Regions from separate parts of the Synechococcus sp. CCY9201 genome, predicted to be linked through region 1. Evidence: predicted binding sites of a transcription regulator. Region 1 holds the regulator's gene; each other region holds the start of a gene.
What was found. Region 1 encodes NtcA, which controls nitrogen genes in cyanobacteria. Its sites were predicted from a motif close to GTANCNNNNGNTAC; they were not measured.

Region 1 (6,784 bases):
GCTGCTGCAACTGCTGCCCAGTACCGCTTCAGAGCTGGCGGGCCGGCCGATGAGCAGCCGGGAGCTGGAGGATCCCGGCCTCAACGCCCGCCTCGGCGCCCTCTATCTGCACCAACTGGCTCGCCAGTGGGATCAGCAGCTCCTGCCGATGATCGCCAGCTACAACGCCGGCCCGGGGGCCGTGACCGGCTGGCTGGCCGACCCGGCTGAACGGCGCCGCCTGCGGGACGAACCGGAACTCTGGGTGGAGGCGATCCCCTATCCGGAAACGCGGCTCTACGTGAAGAAGGTGCTGGGCAACCTCTGGAGTTACAGCCAGGGGACTGCCACGATCAGGCCGAAGCCCCCAACGCCTGGCCGTGGGTGCTCAGCCAGCGTCCTGCCATGAGGCCACTCAGCACCAGGATGTTGAGCACCAGAACCATGGTGGTGGAGGAGGGGACCACCCGGATCCGCACCAGATCCAGACGGGCCAGCAGCACGGCCGGCGCCAGGATCAGCACATTGGCCAGGATGTTGAGGTGCAGGAGATAAAGACCGGCCAGGGTGACCAGCAGCAGGCTCACCACCAGGCTCACCACCCGGCTGGCGGCCATGAGCTGCGACAGACGGAACAGGAGTAGATCCGGCATCGTGCAGATCACCACCACCACCACGGCGTGCAGATACTCCACCAGCAGGATGAAGTGGCCGGGACTTGAAAAGCGCTGGCTCAACTCCGGCAGGGTGAGGGTCCAGTGCATGCCGAGATAGACACTCACCCCGATCAGCAGGAGCACGAGGGGAGCCCTGAACGGCAGGGCGATCAGGCGCAGCACTGAATTCATGGCCGATCCAGGGTCATGGCTGATCCAGCACCAGGGCGATGGCCTCGAGCGGGCAGCTGGGGATGCACTGCTCACAGACGAGACAGCGGTCCGCCTCGAAGTTCAGCCTCCAGACCGGCGCTTCGCAACGCAGGGCTCCACTGGGGCAGATGGCGGTACAGATGCCGCAATCGACGCAGCGCTGGGCATCGATCCGGATCTCCCCAGGGGCACGGTTGAGGGCCAGCCCCTGGCTCTCCAGCCAGGCCTCAGCGGCCTCCAGCTCGTCGATGTCACCGGAGAGCTCCACCACCATGGTGCCGCTCTGATTCGGCGCGATCTGGGCCCGCAAAATCTTGGCGGCGATGTCGAAGTCGACAGCAAGCCGGTAGGTGATCGGCTGGTGCACCGCTTCCCGGGGGAAATGCAGCGTGAGGCGTCGTTTCACGGGGCCGCATCCTCAGGGCAGGACGCTAGCAAGGCTGTCCAGGTCAGGGCTGACGCGGAACTGCCAGAGTGCCGGCTGGCTCCCTGCGGCAGATGGCGAACCCAAGCGACCCTTCCCCGCCCTCAAGCCCCCTGGGCCGACGCGAGCGGGTGCTGCTGGCGGTGATCGCCGCGGCGCTGGCGGTGGCGTTGGTGTGGTTGCGGGGAGGTCTCCATCCGGAGGCGCCGCTGGAGCAGCTGGCCCGCCGGTCGCTGGATCTGCCGGTGGCCCTGAGCAACGGCCGCCCCAGCCTGGTGGAGTTCTACGCCGACTGGTGCGAGGCCTGCCGATCGATGGCGCCGGCCATGGAGGCGGTGGAGCGGCAGCATCGTGATCGGCTCAACGTGGTGCTGCTCAATGTCGACAACCCGCGCTGGCTGCCGGAGATCGAGCGCTATGAGGTGAACGGCATTCCCCAGCTGGAACTGTTCGACAAGACCGGCCAATCCGTGGGCCGCTCCCTCGGAGCCCGCAGCGCCCCTGAACTGAACGCCCTGGTCGAGGCCCTGATCGATGGCACGCCGCTGCCACGCCTGGCCGGCGTCGGCGCCGTGAGCACTCTGGCCGACACGGCCCAGGCACCGGCCGTGATGGCGGATCCCCGCAGCCACGGCTGACGCCCTGTCCACCCAAGCACCCACGCCCCTCCCCATGGATCCCCGCTTCCGGGTCGCCCTGATCGCCGCCACTCCCGAGCCGCAGCGGTGCGTCTATGCGGCCATGCATCAGGACTACAGCGAGGGCTTCGTCGCCGCCGACCCCAGCAGCTGGCCCGAGGAGGCCAAGGCCGGGGAGATCTGCATCAAGCGTCTGCTGGCAGGTGAGCGCGGCCACTTCGGACCACTGGAGCATGCGCAGATTGTTCTCAATGTGGGCTGGTTCCCCCACTCGGTGATGCAGCAGGCCCGCACGCATCGGGTGGGCGTGAGCTTCGATGTGCAATCGATGCGCTACACGGGCGAACGCATCTGTCGCGCCGCCGATGGGGCGATGGAGCTGGAGGAGGTGTTCTACCTGCGGCCGGTGGGCTCTTACAGCGACCGTCAGGGCAAGCGCTACCTCTACAGCGAGGAGCAGCGGGCGATCGATCTGCAGCTCTGCCAACAGGCCGCTGAGCGCTACCGCGACCTGCTGGCGGCTGGCTTTGCCGAAGAGCATGCCCGCGGCATCCTGCCGTTCGATTACCGCCAGCACTTTGTGGTGAGCTTTTCGCTGCGGGCCTTCCTCCACTTTCTCGATCTGCGGGCCAAGCTCGATGCCCAACAGGAAATCCGCGCCCTCTGCGATCTGATGTGGCCCCACCTGGAGCGATGGGCACCTGAATTTGCTGACTGGTACGCGAAAAGCCGGCTGCACAAGGCCCGTCTTGCCCCCTGAGCAGCGATCCTTCGCCAAACTTGAAGTTGCCTGATCGCCTCTCTACCTGGCAGCTCCCGTGTTCCCTCCCGTCCGCGACTCACTGCTCCTGACCCTGCTCGGGATGGCTGTGGCCACAGGCGGGCTGGCCGGATCGGCAGGCCATGCCCAGATGCTTCTGGATGCGGCAGGAGCCGGATCGGTCCAAGGCATTCTGCAGCAGCAGGGTGGGGCAGGCTATGGCCAAGTCCTGGACAAGATTCGCCAGCGCCTCTCCAACGAGTCCGGGGCAACACTCAGAAATCCACAGAGTGCCGCGGGCTCAGGGAGCAGCAGCACCCCCCCGGTCGAGACCTCCGGGGCGGCAGTGGCAGCACCCACCACAGGCTCAGATCCAGTGTTCTGGATCAACGACCAGCCCGTCCTCCTGTGCAGCAGCGGTTTTCCCTGCCTGGGCGCTATTCAGCGAGCCATGGGGTTGAACGGACGCTCACGGAACAGAGCATGGCGCCATTGATCCTCATGGCCTGGCAGGCCATGAGGACCGCAGAGCAGCAGGATGACGGGCTCTTCATTGCCCGGGCTACCAGTCGGTTCAGACCCTGGCCAGGGTGACCCGCTCGGGCTGATCCTGATACTTTCCGGCACGATCCTGGTAGGTGGTGTCGCAGGGATCGCCTTCGAAGAACAGCAGTTGACAGATACCTTCGTTGGCATAGATGCGGCAATCTGCGCCGGAAGAATTGCTGAATTCAAGCGTGAGATGGCCCTCCCACCCCGCTTCAGCGGGTGTGGTGTTGACGATGATGCCAAGCCGGGCGTAAGTGCTCTTTCCCAGGCAAATTACCGTGATGTTGGGCGGCACCCTCAGCTTCTCCATCGCAACGCCAAGGCCATAGGAATGGGCCGGCAGAATGAAAAAGGCGCCATCGATGTCCTCATGCAGGGGGGCCGGCTCCAGATTGGCTGGATTGAACCGCTTCGGGTTCATTACCGTGCCGGGGACATGGCGAAAGATCAGAAACTCCTGCGACGACAGACGCAGGTCGTAGCCATAGGAGGAACAACCAAAGCTGAGCACCGGTGCGCTGGAGGTCTCGGGTTCGAGATGCCTCACCAGATGGTCTTCAAAGGGATGGATCATGCCGGCATCGGCCCGCTCCTTGATCCAGCGGTCGTTCTTGAGCATCAGCCGCGGCGCAGTTGGGTGACCTGATCGGCCATGGCCATCAGAGCGGCGGGCATCGCCGGGCCCGTCAGGATGACATCCAGCTGAGCCGGCCGCTGTTCCAGCACCTCGGTGACATCCAGAAGAGACAGATAACCCAGCTCGATCGCCAGCCCCAGTTCATCAAGCACCATCAGATCCACGGCGCCCGCCAGCAGCTGCTGGCGGCTGAAATCCCACACCTCCCGGACAGCCGCCAGGGCAAGGTCCTGCTCGGCTTCAGCCTGCAGGGGCGCCGCAAGGCAGGCGGGCACCGCCGGCCGCAGCCACTGCAGGCGGCCGCAAAGCCAGAGACTGCGGCCCAGCCCCTGATCCACGCCACCTTTGAGAAACTGACTCACCAGGACGCGACTGCCCAGACCCGCCGTGCGCAGGGCCTGGCTGAACACGGCGCCGAAGCTGCCGCGGAAAGGGGCTGTGTGCACCTGAAGCAGCCCTTCGGCCTGAGGCACGGGCCGAAGGGGCACTACAGCGCGAGTCGCTGGGCGGACAGGGTCAGTTCGCTGCTCAGGCCGGGCCTCCAGCCGCTGACCCCGGACAGAGATGTCACCCCGCTGGGAGGGGCGATGGCTGCCCTGGGGGCTGGCAAGACTGGCGGTCATGGACATCCCGGAGGGCGATGGGGCCGGGCGAGCGGATCATTCCGGCCGACCTGGACAGGGACCGAAGCGATGGGATCGGACGCTGCGCTGGAACCTGAATGTAGCGGCATCTGCGCCCTGGACAAGCCACACACACCATCCCTGGTGGGAACAGACGGTTTCGCGGAAACGGCGGCACAGGCTGCGACAGGCGTCAACAGCCGCACAGGCCCAGAGCGCCAGGGGCTGGCGAGCGGGAGCGGAAGCGGAGGCCCTGACAGCAACCGTGTTGGTTGCTACAAGAAAGAGCAGGGTCGCTCCGTAGCTTCCCAGTTCCTGCCCCGCCGTCATGGTCGGCGCTACTCGCGGCTTCAGCCGTTACGCCCCCCCTCCCCCCAGCGGCTCCGCTGGCACCGGGTCGGGTGTGTCCGGCGGAGCCGGAGCCACCCTTCTCGAAGTGATGCGCGGTCTCGGCGGCAGCAGCGTCGAGACCGTGGAGCGTGGCAAAACCATTTTCTTTCCCGGAGATCCGGCCGAACGGGTCTATCTGCTGCGTCGCGGCGCCGTGCGGTTATCGCGGGTCTACGAATCCGGTGAAGAAATCACCGTGGCACTGCTGCGGGAAAACAGTCTGTTCGGTGTGCTGTCGCTGCTCACCGGGCAGCGATCCGATCGCTTTTATCACGCCATCGCCTTCACCCGCGTGGAGATGGTGACCGCTCCCGCCACCTCGGTCCGCCAGGCCATTGAGCGCGATGCCAGCGTCGGGCTATTGCTGCTGCAGGGCTTGTCCTCCCGCATCCTGCAGACCGAAACCATGATCGAAACCCTCACCCACCGGGACATGTCCTCCCGGCTGGTGAGCTTTCTGCTTGTGCTCTGCCGCGATTTCGGTGTGCCCAGTCAGGAGGGGATCACGATCGACCTGCGCCTCTCCCACCAGGCGATCGCCGAGGCGATCGGCTCCACCCGGGTGACGATCACGAGGCTGCTGGGCGACCTGCGCAACGACGGGCTGGTGCAGGTGGATCGCAAGAAGATCACGGTCTTCGACCCGATCGCCCTGGCCAAACGCTTCAGCTGACCGCCTCCACTCCAACCAGGTCAGCTGAGCAGATTGCGGTAGCGATCCAGCCAGCCCTGAGGCACGGCACCGAAACGCTCTGCCAGACGCTCCACCATCGGTAGATAGTCGCGCGCCATCTCCCGCTGAAAGCCCAGGGGGGGTTCCCGGCCGCCGGCGGCCACGTTGACGGCCGGCGGCAGACGCAGTCGCTCGTTCAAAGGGGGCGCGGCCAGAAAGTCGAACAGGTCGTCGGCGAAGGCTGCAGGATCACTGCTGAGCTGTTCGAAAAAGCAGCAGTGCAACTGAGCGGGCTGGAACACCGCCTCGACGGTCTCGATGGTGCGGAGGTAGTTGGAACGGCTCACGGCCCCGGGCATGCGGGCCTGCTCCAGCAGAGCGGCAATGTCGGCCTCACCGTCGAACTGGCCCTTGCGGACCCGGTTGCGGATCGCCGACCAGACCCTCAGCACGGGATCGCGCATCACGAACACCAGCCTCAGCTCCGGTGCCAGACGCTGCATCCGCTCCCACACCGGCCGCTCCAGGGTGGCGTAGGCGGGGGTGATCTCGCCGACCCGCTTGCCCTGGCGACGTCCCTGACCAAACAGGCGGCAATACCAGGCATCACTGCGCGGCAGGAACCAGTAGCGGCCGAACCAGCGGGGATCGCGGGCGAAACGCTTCAGGTCCCAGAACCTGGCGCGTCGCCGCTCATCGGCGTCGAACACGCCGAAGCGGATCTGGGGCTTGTCAAAGTAGTGGAGCTCCTTGACCGGCGTGAGCCACAGATCCGGATGCTGGCTGAGAACCCTGTGCAGCCAGGTGGTGCCGGAACGCTGGGCCCCGATCACCATGAAGTCCGGAACCATCGCGGTGCAAGCCGGGCGGGCCAGACATTAAACGACCCAGAAGCACCGACCGGACCACAGACATCGGAACAGCCCAAGGATCAGACCCGGCGGGACGCCTCCCCAGACTGTCCGCACCGTGCCGGACGACGGGGTCTGTGCTGCAGGATGCAGCCTTCGGATCCCCCGGATCCGAAGGCTGACAGCGGAACGACGGCGTGGTGAGGCAGCGATGACGGGTTGGTTGTTGATCCTGGTCCTGCTGGTGCTGGGCGGCGTGCTCTCCACCCTCGGTGATCGGCTCGGCAGCCGCGTGGGCAAGGCGCGCCTCAGCCTGTTCAACCTGCGACCGCGCCGCACCGCGGTGCTGATCACGGTGCTCACCGGATCGCTGATCAGTGCCATGTCCCTG
Region 2 (7,073 bases), on a different contig from region 1:
TCAGCTACGGCGGCAACTCGCTGCTCTCCAGCCTGCTGGTGGCGGGCCTGCTGATCCGCTGTTCCCTGGAAAGCAGCGGCCTTGAAGCCCCGCGTCGCAGGCGGCGGGAGCGTCAACCTGCCCCGATAGGCTGAGATCAAGATCCGTAGCCGAGGCGGGGCAGCCCCGCCCTTTCCACCCGTATGACCAGCCTCGGGCTGACTCTGGCCGACTGGGCTCGTGCCAGTGAAGATCTGCTCAGCCACTCCCTCGAGCAGCCCGGGCCCTTTACCCTTGCCCTTGTCTTCGGAGCGGGCCTGCTGACCAGCCTGGGGCCCTGCTCGCTGTCGTTGCTGCCGGTCACCCTCGCCTACCTGGCAGGGTTCGGTGCGCCATCGGCCAACCCGCTGGCCCGGCCAGCTCTGCCGGTTCTGCGCAGCGTCAGCTTTGCCAGCGGCATCGTGGCGGCCCTCGTGTTGCTGGGCCTGGCCAGCGGTCTGTTGGGCCGTCTCTACGGCCAGTTGCCCAGTCAGCTGCCCCTGTTGGTGGCGGTGGTGGCCCTGGTGATGGGCCTGAATCTTCTTGGACTGGTGAAGCTGCCGATGCCGGCCGGGCCTGATCCGGATCGCTGGCGCCGTCGTGTGCCGGCTCCGCTGGCCCCCCTGGCTGCCGGCCTCGCCTTTGGCCTGGCTGCCACCCCCTGCACCACTCCCGTGCTGGCGGTGCTGCTCACCTGGATGGCCCAGAGCGGCCGTCCCCTGGCCGGCATGCTCATGCTTACCTGCTTCGGAGCCGGACAGGTGCTGCCGCTGCTCCTGGCGGGCACCGCCGCGGCCAGCCTGCCGGGCCTGCTGCGGCTGCGGCGCATCGGTCAGTGGATTCCGACGATCAGCGGCGTGCTGCTGATCACCATCGGCGGTCTCACCCTGCTGAACCACCTCTGATGACCAGCAGCTCCGCCACCTCCTCGGGTCCGACCCGAACCCTGCAACGCCTGATCGCTGCACTGGCCGATCTGCGGCTGGCGATCGCCCTGCTGGTGGTGATCGCCATCGCCAGCGGCATCGGCACCGCCATCCCACAACAGGAAAGCGCCGAGCTGTATCACCGGATCTACGACAACCAGCCCTGGCTGGGGCTGCTGGACGGCGACGGCGTCCTGCGCCTGCAGCTCGATCACGTGTATTCCAGCAGCTGGTTCCTCGCCTTGCTGGCCTGGCTGGGCCTGGCCCTTCTGTTGTGCAGCTGGCGGCGCCAATGGCCGGCCCTGCAGGCGGCCCTGCGCTGGATCGATTACCGCTCGCCCCGGCAGCTGAGCAAGCTCAGCCTGGCGGAAACCGTGAGCCTGGCCCAGCCGCAGCAAGGCCTTGATCGCCTGGCCGATCTACTTGCCCAGCAAGGCTGGCAACTGCAACGTCATCCAGACCGCCTGGCGGCCCGCAAGGGGATCCTGGGACGGATCGGCCCCCTTCTGGTGCATGCGGGCATGGTGGTGCTGATGGTGGGCGCCGCCTGGGGCTCCCTGGGGGGGCACCGGCAGGAACAGTTCCTCGCACCGGGAAGGGAACTGGAACTGCTCGACAGCCGAGGCCGCAGCCAGCTCACCCTCGCCCTGGATCGCTTCGCGATCGAGCGCGATCCAGCCGGCCGCCCGGAGCAGTTCCGCTCTCAACTGCGCCTGCTCAACCCCGCCGATCCAACCACCGGCGAGCCCAGTGTCAAGAAGGCCGAGATCAGCGTCAACCATCCGCTGCGCTACCGCGGCATCACCCTGTATCAGGCCGACTGGGCCCTGGCCGCCATCACCGTGCAGCTAGGCCGCAGCCCTCTGCTGCAACTGCCGCTGCAGAGCTTCCCGCAACTGGGTGAACAGATCTGGGGCCTGGTGCTGCCCACCCGTCCGGATGGATCAGAGCCGGTGCTGCTCAGCCTCAGCAGCGAGGACGGACCGGTGCAGGTGTTCGGGCCCGACGGCCAGAGCCTGGCCCAGCTGGTGCCCGGTGGCCCCGCTCAGGAGGTGAAGGGACTGCCGGTCCGCGTGGTCAGCGTGTTGCCGGCCAGCGGCATCCTTCTGAAACGAGACCCTGGTGTGCCGCTCGTCTACACGGGCTTCGCCATTGCCCTGGCCGGCGGCGCTGCCAGCCTGATCGCCACCCGGCAGCTTTGGGCCATCGCGGAATCCTCAGAATCGGCAGACAGCATCGAAAGCTCAAACGGGCTCAGCAGCGACCGTCCAGGCCGTCTGCACGTGGCCGGACTTTGCAACCGAAACCTCACGGCCTTCTCTCAGGAGCTGCCGTCCCTGCTGGCCCAGCTGGACCTGGAGAGGTCCACCGGCGCTCAGCAGGCCTGACGGGTGCCATGGGACACCCGCACCACGGTGTGGACATTGCCTCGGGGGTTGAAATCGGCCAGGAGCTCCATCCAGACCGGCTCGGCCGCAGCCATAAGGTCGTCGAGGATGCGGTTGGCCACCTCCTCGTGGGAAATGGCGCGATCGCGGTAAGCGTTCACGTAGAGCTTCAGGGCCTTGAGTTCCAACACCCGGGGGCCGGGCTGGTAGAGCAACCGCAGCACGGCGAAATCGGGATAACCGGAAAAGGGGCAAGTGCAGGTGAACTCCGGCAGCTCGATCGAGACCTCATAGGCCCGCCCCGGGCGAGGGTTTTCAAAGCAGATCAGCTCAGCCTCGGCAATCGCCCGCTCGCCGTAGCGAGGGGTACGTGTCTGGTTTTCCGGGGAGGGGGTTGCGGCACTGCCGGCAGCAGAGCCACTGGCGATCGCATTGGACGAGGCGGCGGTCACGGGGCTCAGGCGGAGAAAGACAGACTCCTTCACTGGGTCTGTCAGGGGTTTCGGATGATACCGATGCGACCCGCCCGGTCGCGACCCACGCGAGGCCACGCCCCAGGTCACGCCCGTAGCCGTTGCTACGACGAACCCACCAAAGCTCGGGTCTGATGGAAAGGTTTCCTCCTCTCCGGGGCCTTTCCTGAGAGACTTCAAACAGCCCCAAGCAGCTTCCATGAAAAAAGTCGAGGCCATCATTCGTCCCTTCAAGCTTGAGGACGTCAAGATCGCCCTGGTCAATGCCGGCATCGTCGGCATGACCGTGAGTGAAGTCAGGGGTTTCGGCCGGCAGAAGGGTCAGGTGGAGCGTTACCGCGGCTCTGAGTTCACAGTGGAGTTTCTGCAGAAGCTCAAACTTGAAATCGTGGTGGATGACGGCCAGGTGGACACCGTGGTGACGGCGATCCAGGATGCGGCTCGTACCGGCGAGATCGGCGACGGCAAGATCTTCGTGAGCACGATCGATTCTGTGATCCGCATCCGCACCGGCGAGCGGGACAGCGGCGCCATCTGATCCCCTGGGACCAGCACGGCCGCTGGGCAAAGAGCTCAAGTCAGCCCTTCAGCCATCTGAAGGGCTTTTTTGTTTTCTTTCCTCGCGAGAGTTCCAGCCTCTGCGGGGATCCGACCGCATCCCATCGTGGCGGATCTATCGGACGCGCCAAATGGCTTCAGTCCGCCAGGAGACCTTCATCCGCACCGGCCAAGGCAACGCTCCTTGAGGTTTCGGCCCCCCTTCAGGTTGTGGAGAGAGTGGCTGACACCACCTGCTCCAAGGCCGTTCGACGCTCCTGCTCGGTGCCCGCCAGCAGAGCTGCGGGATCAGAGCTCCCGCCATTGGCCACAGGGGCTCCGCATAGCCATAACAAATATTCATGATTACCAGCCGGTCCCGTGATCGGCGAAGCCACCAAGCCAAGAGGACGCAGGCCCTCCCGAGCAGCCGCGGTGATCACCCGATCAATGGCGTCGGCATGGGCTAAGGCATCACGCACCACCCCACCCTTGCCAACCCGTTCACGGCCAACCTCAAATTGCGGTTTGACGAGCACCACAAGTTCAGACGTGGGGCTCAGGAGACGACCCAATGCCGGCAACACCAGCGAAAGCGAGATGAAGGAGACATCCGCCACCGCCAGATCCGGCCAGGGATCCTCTGGTGCATACAGCTGATCGGGATGGAGGTGGCGCAGATTGGTGCGCTCCTTGAGCACCACCCTTGGATCTGTGCGCAGGCTCCAAGCCGTCTGGCCATAGCCAACGTCCACGCCGTACACCCGCGCGGCTCCGTGCTGGAGAAGGCAATCAGTAAATCCACCGGTGGAGATGCCCCCATCAAGACAGACACGCCCAGCCACCCGGATCGGAAAGTTTTCCAGGGCAGCTGCTAGCTTCTCGCCGCCACGGGACACATAGCGTGGAGGCTGCTCCACTTCCAGAGCGCGATCCAGTGCAACCGGCAGACCAGGCTTGTCCAGGATCTGGCCACCGCTGCGAACCCGTCCGGCACGAATAAGCTGCTGCGCCTGCTGGCGTGTAGCAGCAAGGCCCCGTTGCACAAGCTCCTGATCCAGCCTCTGCTTACCTGCCATGGATCGCGACCAATTTCGATAACGCCAGGCAGCTTCGTTGGAGGAATGCGCCCTCTTCAAGCATACGACCTCAACTGCTTGACACACTCAAAGACCGGCACGACAATCCGTCCCATTTCAATAGCGCACCCTGAATTCAAGAATTCAGGAATTCCTTCCCAGGTCAACTACGACAAGAGCAACCGCGCGTTGCATCCAGTCCTTTCCAAGAGATCTTAACGCCTCCTTCAACTCCTTACGCCCATGCCATCGACAGATTAGCATGATTAACACGAAAGAAAGGTGAAGACGACCTTGCAGACTCTGTGAATTCGCCTGCCCATGCGAGCCAACTTCTCCGATCAATCTTTCACTCATGCATGGCCAGGAAGACACAGCCAGCTCCATGGATGGCAATGAATCAGGCCTGTAGCAATCTTCAAGATTTCACCGACACTCAACTCCTGGATGAAAATTCTATTTCACAACCATTCCAGGAGCATTGTCGTGATTACCCTTCGCTGACCCGTTTCGACATTTCATCAAAAGCGCAGGCATGGCGGCCATTATCTTCACATTTGCCCGTCTGCCATTCCACATGATCCTCAGAGAGAATTTTTTGCATGCCGTGGTGATGAATCTGCCGCCTGGAAAGACGAGCTTTGACCAAAGCGGCGACAGAGGCACAACCAGATTCTCCAACGCTCCAGGAACCGTAAGCCGCACTGGCAGCAGTAAAGAACCGAATACCATCGTCCTCGAAGATCGGGTCAACCTTGGCAAGTCAGGCAACTCCATCCCTGAAGCAAAGCATCACTCTGGTGAGAACGTCCCTGTTCCACGACATCGTGAACGGCATCCGCGGGACTTTTCACCACACCTTCCCCCTTTGAAACCTCTGGATGTTCCATGTCATCGCTGCCGAAAAACCCTCGTGATTCTTGCTCACAGCCAGCCAATGAAGGGCATCATCGGCTGGCTGTCGCCCGCTTCGCCATAGATTGGGCCGGTCGTCGCCACGCGCTGGCCCTTGATCGAGCGTTACACCCTGCCCGCCATGGGCCAGATCTGGAGTGAAGAGGCGAAATTCCAGAGCTGGCTGGATGTGGAGATCGCCGCTACTGAAGCCAATCATCGCCTCGGTCGCGTTCCTGCCGAAGCCCTCGCCACCATCAAAGCCAGAGCTCGCTTTGAGGTGCCCCGCATCCTCGAAATCGAGGCGGAGGTGCGTCACGATGTGATCGCCTTTCTCACCAACGTGAACGAGCACGTGGGGGATGCCGGCCGCTACATCCATGTGGGGATGACCAGCTCCGATGTGCTCGACACCGGCCTGGCCCTGCAGCTCAAGGCCTCTGCTCAGCTGCTGCGTCAGGAGCTGGATGCTCTGGCCTGCGCCCTTCAGGCTCTGGCCCAGGAGCACAAAGACACCGTGATGATCGGCCGCTCCCACGCCATTCATGGCGAGCCGATCAGCTTCGGCTTCAAGGTGGCGGGCTGGCTGGCGGAGGTGGTACGCAACCAGGAGCGGCTCGAACGTCTCGAGCAAGTGGTGAGCGTGGGCCAGATCAGCGGCGCCATGGGGACCTACGCCAACACAGATCCCCAGGTGGAAGCGATCACCTGCGAGATCCTCGGCCTGGTGCCCGACACGGCCAGCACCCAGGTGATCGGCCGCGACCGCCACGCCGAATACGTCCAGACCCTAGCCCTGGTTGGAGCGGCCCTGGAGCGCTTCTCCACCGAGATCCGCAACCTGCAGCGCACGGATGTGCTGGAGGTGGAGGAGAACTTCGCCAAGGGCCAGAAGGGCAGTTCCGCCATGCCCCACAAGCGCAACCCGATCCGCAGCGAGCGCATCTCCGGCCTGGCCCGCGTGCTGCGCAGCTACGTGGTGGCCGCCCTGGAGAACTGCGCCCTCTGGCATGAGCGCGACATCAGCCACAGCTCGGTGGAGCGCATGATGCTGCCCGATTGCTCGGTCACCCTGCACTTCATGCTGCGGGAAATGACCGACGTCGTGAAGGGTCTGGGGGTCTACCCGCAGAACATGGCCCGCAACATGAACGTCTACGGCGGCGTGGTGTTCAGCCAGCGGGTGCTGCTGGCCCTGGTGGCCTCAGGGCTGAGCCGCGAAGAGGCCTACCGGATCGTGCAGCGCAACGCTCACACCGCCTGGAACACCGAAGGCGGAAATTTCCGCGCCAACCTCGAGTCCGATGCTGACGTGACAAGCCGCCTCAACGCGGAGCAGCTGGCCGCCTGCTTCGCCACCGACCTGCACCTGGCCAACCTGGGGGTGATCTGGGAGCGGCTGGGGATCTGAGGGCTGCAGCGATTGAGCACGCAGCTCCTCAGGCCTTCTGGCCTGAAGCCGGCAGCAGCGCCGGATCCTGGCCCGCCAGGGTGGGATTGGCCAGGTCCTTGACCGAGAGCTGCATCTCCACCCCTGGCGGCAGGTCGGGCCAGACAATGCCAACGGTGGGATCGTTCCAGGCGATCCCCTGTTCCGATGCCGGATGGTAATAATCCGAGCAGAGATAGCAGAAATCAGCCAGCTCACTGAGCACCAGGAAGCCATGGGCGAAGCCCGGCGGCACCCAGAGCTGCTGGTGGGTCACGTCGTCGAGCACCGCACCCACCCACTGGCCGAAAAAGGGAGAGCCGCGGCGC
Region 3 (7,073 bases), on a different contig from region 1:
ACGCAGCTCTCCGCTGCCATAGGTGCACGCCAGGCGCGCCAGCTCAAACAGGTCGGCGCCACGGAACCGGCCCATCGGCACATGCAGGCCCACCCAATGCAGGCCGTCCTGCTTCTGGGCATGCACCCCCAGACCATCACGCGGGGCGCGGCAGACGAGGTTGCTGCCATCGTGCGGCCGGACCGTGTCGGCCGCCGCGATACCGGCGAATGCAGCGAACCGGGCGAGCACGGCGGTGCGGTAGTCGTCGAGCCCCAGGGCATCAATCAGATACATCAACCGGCTCTTGTTGCGCACCTCCCGGTTGCCCTGATCCTCGAAGTGGCGAAGCACCGCAAGCGTGAATGTGGGCAAGTGCTCCGGAGGAAGCCACACGCCCAGCGGGAGAGCCAGGGCATTGCGCTGGGCGGAGAAGAAGCCTCCAACCATCACCGTGAAGCCAAGCTCACCACCACTGGCCCCACCGCTCCAGGCCGGAAGAAAGGCAAGATCGTTATGCAGAAGGAAACTGTCTGGCGCCCCTCCCACCGCCACATTGAACTTGCGGGGCAGGTTGCGGGGACCATCCGGAGCGAAGAGCCGCTCCTGAATCGCGCTCACCAGTGGTCGTGTATCGAAAACCTCCTCGGGATCAATGCCGGCCAGTGGATTGCCGGTGATGTTGCGGGGATTGTCGTGGCCGGATTGACGGCTGGTGAGGCCCACCCGCTCCATCGCCGCCAGCAGCGGGGCCATGTCTTCGAACAACAACCCCCGCAGCTGCAGGTTCTGGCGGGTGGTGATGTCGGCGCTGCCATGCTCGCCGCAGCGATCCACGGCTTCGGCCAGCACCTCCAACTGCTCCGCCTGAATCACACCATTGCGCAGCCGCAGCCGCAGCATGAAGCGCCCCGGCGTAACCGGCCGGAAAAAGATGCCCAGCCACTTGAGATGAATGGTGAGGGTGGCCTCATCCAGGGATTCCCACCCCTGTAGAGCGAGATCTGCAAGCTGGGGCTCCAGATCGAGGCCACAGAAGTCGGCTTTGGCCTGCTCGAGTTTACTGAGCTTGGGCTCAGCTGACAGATCGGTTACGGGAGGGGTCTGCATAAAGAAGTAGCGCGCCCATACGGCGCCGGAACAGGAAGCGGCGGAGGGATGACGTGACCTCGAAAGCCCCACCACGCCGGCATCCAGCAGAGCGGTGGGGCCGGCGAGCGCCAATGAGGGATACGCAGCCGGCAAGAGTCGTCGGAGACGGCAGCCGAAACAGCAGCGCCAGTACCCGAATCACGCGATCGCCACATCCTGAGGCGGAAGCTTCAGGGCTCGTGTCACTACCGCTACGGAATCTCGCCGCGCCCCCATCCCAGCTCCCAGACCAGGCTGGCCCGGGACACTCCCTGAATCCGACCCGCCGAGACTCAGCGTTCGCCGAGGGTCTGCCAGAGCGTCGCCTGATGGGCAATCACCGGCGCCGGAGCCGACCGGGAAGCCGCTCCCGAGGAGCGCGGCAGCGAAGCCAGCAGCTGAACAGCGAGCGAGCCCACCACGAACATGCCAAGGAAGGCGAGGGCCACCCCCAGGGGCGAGGCCTGGGCGCGGGTGACCTGCAGCGGCGCAGCCATGGCAGCAACCAAGCTGATGAATGGCGTCAGTATGAGCGGCCCGAATCCTGGAGAGGCGCCGCCTCCGAGAGGCCTGCGAAGGGGGCGGCCGCCTGGGAGGCCCTCAGATCCAGAACGCTCCAGCCATGCAGGACACCGAGCAACAGTCCAAAGGAAGCGGCGAGACGCACGGGAACAGGGGACGTTCGGGTGACTCTCTCGGCCCACGACGCGCCTCGATGCAATGGTTGGTACCGAACCGATCGACCTGATCGCCCCCTCGCCTCTTCAGGAAAGAATCAGTATCGCTTGATACTTCTTCGCAGTGATGGGCTGACACCGTCCGCTTGGGCCCCGTGCGGCTCAGGCCACAACCCGCACAGTTCCGCATTCAGCTGTGGAAAATACTGGTGCTGGTGGATTCAGTGCCGACCGTCCATGTTGATGCCAGCCACCTCGAATCCCGCGCCAGATCCCACGACCACCCTGGAAGCCGCAGCAGCATTTGCCAGACAGCCCAGTGATGAACGCCAGCGATTCAAGCTCTATCTCAAGAAAATCGGCAGCGGTGAGCACACCAGCCAGGGCCTCAGCCGCAGCGAAGCGCGGGATGCTCTGGAGCTGATGCTGCGCGGCCTGGCCAGTCCAGCCCAGATCGGTGCCTTCCTGATCGCCCACCGGATTCGACGACCGGAGACCCAGGAACTCGCCGGCATGCTGGATCTCTACAGGGACCTCGGCCCCGCCCTCCACACCACTGAGCGAGCGGTCAGCTTCGGCATGCCCTTTGATGGCCGCACCCGCACAGCGCCGATCTACCCGCTGACCAGCCTGGTGCTGGCTGCCGCCGGCCTGCCGGTGGTGCTGCAGGGCGGAAGCCGGATGCCGGTCAAATACGGGGTGACGGCCATGGAACTGTTCGCCTCCCTGGGCCTCGATCTGCTGCACCTGCCGCTGGCCACCGTTCAGGAGGGGCTCACTCAGCAGCGGTTGGCCCTGATCCATCAGCCCGATCATTTTCCCCTGGCGGAGCGGCTCACCGAGATTCGGGAAGATCTGGGGAAGCGCCCACCCGTCGCCAGCCTCGAACTGCTCTGGACCGCCCACCGCGGTCCCCATCTCCTGGTGAGCGGCTTCGTGCATCCCCCCACCGAATCGCGGGCATGGAAAGCACTGGATCTGACGGGCGAGGAGGAGGTGATCACCGTGAAAGGCCTGGAAGGCAGCACAGACCTGCCGATCAGCCGGGCCTGCATCACCGCCCGTGCGCGGGGTGACCAGATCGAGCGGATGATCCTCCATCCCCGTGACCATGGCTGCTACGACAACGATGTGCCCTGGCTCGAGCTGGACAGCTGGAGTCAACAGGCGCTGGCGGCCCTGGGCGGACAGGGCCCGCTGACAACGGCTCTGATCTGGAATGCAGGCGTCTATCTCTCTCTGGCGGGGGTGCAGGCCGATCTCGAGCGTGGCCTGGCCATGGCCCGGAACCTGGTGAACAGCGGCGCCGGTCTGACCCAGCTGCAGCGTCTGATCCAGTGGAGGGCCGATGCGTCCTGACCAGGCCAGTCAGGGCAGCCATTGCTTTGATTTTGAGCACGACTTCGTCGGCAACTGGCGCTGCATCCCTCTCTGTGTGAGGCGCAAACTTGATCTGGCCGGCATCAAACTTCGCCTCAGCCACTGGCTGGCGATGCCCGAAGCGGCGCGGCAGGAGCTGGTGCTCTGGGGCGACGATGCCGAGGCACTCCGGGCCCTGGCCACCCATCTGAAGCAGTGCACCCGGGAGATGCCGGATGGCGAAGCCACAGACCTGCCGGTAGCCAGCCAGGAACCATGGCAGCAGGGAGGTGAACCGCCCATGGCGGCAACGACGGCGGCCGCCGAGCTGGGATACAGCCTCACGCCGGAGGGCTGGCTTGCCCTGTCGGAACTGGAACGCTTCGCCCTCTGCAAGCTGGCCCGCCCCGGGCACGACCATCACAACCTGGCGGCTGCGCTGGCGGAAATCTTCCCCTGAAGCTGCTCGCGACTGCGCCGCCGCACACACACCGCCGCTGCCTTGAGTTCAGGCTGCTTCGAGATCGGGCAGGCCTGCTCATGCAACAGGGCATTCACTTCACAGGCCTGCTCCTGCATGAATCCCCAGTGCATCGGCAGAAAAACCGTGCCTGGCCGAATCCGTTCGGTGATGTCGACCCTGGCGGTGATGCTGGCCCGCCGCGAGGTGATCGAGGCCAGGGCTCCGCTCTCCAGCCCCAGGGACTCCGCATCGTCGGGATGGATCTCCAGCAGGGGTTCGGGATGCATCGCCGTGAGCCGGGGAACACGGGCCGTGCGGGTCATGGTGTGCCAGTGGCCGAGGTAGCGCCCCACCGTGAGTACCAGGGGATAGGCCTCACTGGGGGGTTCCGCCAGCCCCAGCGGCTGCTCGGCGATCAGGCGGGCGCGCCCACTGGGGGTCGCGAAGCGCCAATCGGTGTACAGCCGCCGGGCTTCGGTGGTGGGCTCGGTGCCGATCGGAAAGGGCCACTGCTGGGGCCCCTCCAGACGGAGAAGATCGTGGCTCAGACCGGAGACATCGCAAAGACGACCGGCGGTGAGCTGCACGAACTCGGCATAGACCTCAGCGGCTGAGGCATAGGTGAACTGATCCACAAAACCAAGGCGGCGACCCACCTCGGCAAACACCTGCCAATCGGCACGCGCCTGGCCGGGAGCGGGGCGGAAGCAGGGGCAGAGGGTGACCCGTCGCTCGGAGTTGGTCATGGCACCCTCCTTCTCGCTCCACTGGGCAGCGGGCAGGATCAGATGGGCGTACTGAGCTGTTTCCGTCTCCGCATAGGCCTCGCTCACCACCACCAGGGGACAACGCAGCAGCGCCGCCTTGACCCGTTCAAGATTGGGCAGGCTCACCAACGGATTGGTGGCGGCGACCCACCAGAGATCGAGTTCGCCCGCCTCCATCGCTTCCACCTGCTGCCAGGCCGTGAGCCCGGGGGCGGGGCTGATCGCACCAGGCTGGAACCCCCAGACCTGCTCCACCGCCCGGCGATGCAGAGGATCCGCGACCGTGCGATAGCCGGGCAGGAGATGGGAGAGGCCACCGGCCTCCCTCCCCCCCATCGCATTGGGCTGTCCCGTGAGCGAGAACGGTCCGGCGCCGACACGGCCGATCTGACCGGTGATCAGATGCAGGTTGATGATCCCCGCCACGGTGGCAGTGCCTTCGACGCTCTGGTTCACGCCCATGGACCAGAGGCTGAGCACCGGACCGTCACCACCCCAAAGGGAGGCCACAGCCTGCAACTGCTCCTCGGTGATGCCACAGATCCGCGTCACCCGATCGGGAGTCCAGGCCTGGATCAACTGCGCATAGGCCGCAAAACCCTCGGTTTCCCCCTCGATGAACTCAAAATTGATCCATGCCTGCCGCAACAGCAGATGGCCAATTCCGTGCAGCAGCACGAGATCGGTGCCTGGGCGAATCGGCAGATGCAGATCGGCGGCGGCAGCGGTGGCGGTGGCGCGCGGATCCACCACCACCAGCTGCAGGGATCCAGGCTGGCGCCGTTTGCGCTTGAGCAGACGTTGGAACAGAACCGGATGGCACTCCGCCATGTTGGTGCCGATCAGAAAGGCGACGCCGCAGTGGTCAAGGTCGTCATAACTGCAGGGCGGGCCATCAGAGCCCAGGCTGCGGGCATAGCCGGCCACAGCCGAACTCATGCACAGGCGTGAATTGGCATCAAAATTGTTGGTACCGATCGCCCCCTTCAACAGTTTCTGGGCGAGGTAGTAGTCCTCGGTGTGAAACTGGCCGGAGCCATACATGGCGATCGCGTCTGCCCCCTTGCCAGCCAGACTCGCCTTGATCTGGTGCACAATCCGATCCAAGGCCAGATCCCACGAGATCGGCGCCAACGGATCATCCAGGCTGGCGCGATAGAGGGGCTGCAGCTGCCTTCCCCCATCCAGCGTGTCGCAGACCGTGGCTCCCTTGACGCAGACCTGTCCGAGACTGGAGGGATGCTGCCGATCGCCCCGGGCACCCCAGACCGGCAGGCCATCGTCACCTCGACGGGTGGGCTTGCCTTTCGAGGCCGGCGGCATCAGCTCAAGCCCGCACCCAACTCCGCAATAGGGGCACTGGGAGCGCAGGGAGGAGGCAGCGGAATCAACCATGAACAGACAACGATCACAATGGAAAAGGCAGGCCATCGGCCTGCCTGATGTCGACGGTCGTGGTGGAGAACCAGGCCTCAAAACAGCGGGCAATCAGCCCGCGGGGGAGGCGGCAGCAACGGCTTCACCCTCATGCTGATCAGCGAAGGAGCCCTTGGGCTCATTGAGGAAGAAGTAACACATGAAGCCCACGATCAAGCCAGCCACTCCCAGGATCTGGAAGAAGGCACTGTTGGAGGCAGCAATCACTTCAGGCGAAGGCTCCGCCGAAGCGCCACCCATCCAGACGGGCAGCAGGCTGTAGATCGTGAGGTAAGCCACGGCCCCCACATTGCCGTAAGCCCCGACCATGCCAGCGATCTGGCCGGTGACCCGGCGCTTGACCAGAGGCACCATGGCAAAGGTGGAGCCTTCGCCAGCCTGCACAAAGAACGAGCAGGCCATCGTGAGCACCAGGGCCAGGGCAATGCCAGCATTGCCGGTGAAAGTGCCGGGCTTGATCATGCTCATCACCAGATAGCCGATACCCAGGCCGATGGTGAGAAATCCCATGGTCGACTTGCGTGAACCGAGCTTGTCGGACAGCAGGCCGCCGCCAGGTCGGGCGATCAGGTTCACGAAGGCAAAAGCGGAGGCCAGGATGCCCGCCGTTGCCTTGGGAAGGTCAAAGGTGGTTTCAAAGAAGGTGGGAAGCATCGACACCACCGCCAGCTCGGACCCGAAATTGACGATATAAGTGAGCTCCAGGATCGCCACCTGCTTGAACTGATAGCGATCGTCCTTGTCGTAGGTGCGTTGACCCAGGATCAGGGCCTTGTTGGTTCGGATAATGCCCCAGGTCTGGAAGACAAAGAAAACCAGCACCAGGAGCAGGGCAATCGTATATCCACCCGCATCAAGGAACTTCACTTTCTGGAGGCGCCAGGCCAGCACCGCCAGGATCGCCGCGAAGGGCACATTCATGCCGATCAGACCCCAGAAATCCTTGATCGATGTCACCTCGAGACCAGCAGTCTTAAGGGGCTTTTGATAAGTTTTTCCGGGGGGCGTATCGGTGACATTAAAATAATAAATCAATCCATAGACGGCCGAAATGATGCCCGTCAAGGCAATTGCACCTCGCCAGTTCAGAACAGCACCATCCACTTCAAAACCGCCGGAGAATGACAGCCAGCCGGCCACGATCACCAGGGTCAAGGCAGAGAAAGCCGAGCCGAAATTTCCCCAGCCGCCATAAATCCCTTCGGCAACGCCAATCTCCTTGGGGGGAAACCATTCAGCCACCATTCGGATGCCGATCAC

Region 2: the regulator NtcA is predicted to act here: its motif matches at 2,900-2,913, upstream of VB716_RS06720 (P-II family nitrogen regulator).
Region 3: the regulator NtcA is predicted to act here: its motif matches at 1,889-1,902, upstream of VB716_RS15035 (anthranilate phosphoribosyltransferase family protein).

Annotation. Positions count from the first base shown of each region.
Region 1 is NZ_JAYGIC010000100.1:192-6,975, reverse strand. It holds partial or broken gene VB716_RS10125 (lytic transglycosylase domain-containing protein) at 1-388, shown strand, start outside; gene VB716_RS10120 (hypothetical protein) at 333-827, opposite strand; gene VB716_RS10115 (NIL domain-containing protein) at 841-1,254, opposite strand; gene VB716_RS10110 (thioredoxin domain-containing protein) at 1,347-1,910, shown strand; gene thyX (FAD-dependent thymidylate synthase) at 1,945-2,670, shown strand; gene VB716_RS10100 (hypothetical protein) at 2,750-2,896, opposite strand; gene dcd (dCTP deaminase) at 3,245-3,838, opposite strand; gene VB716_RS10090 (cob(I)yrinic acid a,c-diamide adenosyltransferase) at 3,838-4,479, opposite strand; gene ntcA (global nitrogen regulator NtcA) at 4,808-5,542, shown strand; gene VB716_RS10080 (sulfotransferase) at 5,563-6,393, opposite strand; partial or broken gene VB716_RS10075 (DUF3084 domain-containing protein) at 6,605-6,784, shown strand, end outside.
Region 2 is NZ_JAYGIC010000066.1:8,739-15,811, reverse strand. It holds gene VB716_RS06740 (FtsW/RodA/SpoVE family cell cycle protein) at 1-134, shown strand, start outside; gene VB716_RS06735 (cytochrome c biogenesis CcdA family protein) at 183-923, shown strand; gene VB716_RS06730 (cytochrome c biogenesis protein ResB) at 923-2,332, shown strand; gene queF (preQ(1) synthase) at 2,320-2,760, opposite strand; gene VB716_RS06720 (P-II family nitrogen regulator) at 3,005-3,343, shown strand; gene VB716_RS06715 (TlyA family RNA methyltransferase) at 3,567-4,421, opposite strand; gene VB716_RS06710 (hypothetical protein) at 4,957-5,400, shown strand; gene purB (adenylosuccinate lyase) at 5,431-6,726, shown strand; gene rfbC (dTDP-4-dehydrorhamnose 3,5-epimerase) at 6,755-7,073, opposite strand, start outside.
Region 3 is NZ_JAYGIC010000155.1:31,925-38,997, reverse strand. It holds gene VB716_RS15050 (ferredoxin--nitrite reductase) at 1-1,089, opposite strand, end outside; gene VB716_RS15045 (hypothetical protein) at 1,404-1,607, opposite strand; gene VB716_RS15040 (hypothetical protein) at 1,634-1,777, opposite strand; gene VB716_RS15035 (anthranilate phosphoribosyltransferase family protein) at 2,031-3,146, shown strand; gene VB716_RS15030 (nitrate reductase associated protein) at 3,136-3,606, shown strand; gene VB716_RS15025 (nitrate reductase) at 3,567-5,771, opposite strand; gene VB716_RS15020 (MFS transporter) at 5,865-7,073, opposite strand, start outside.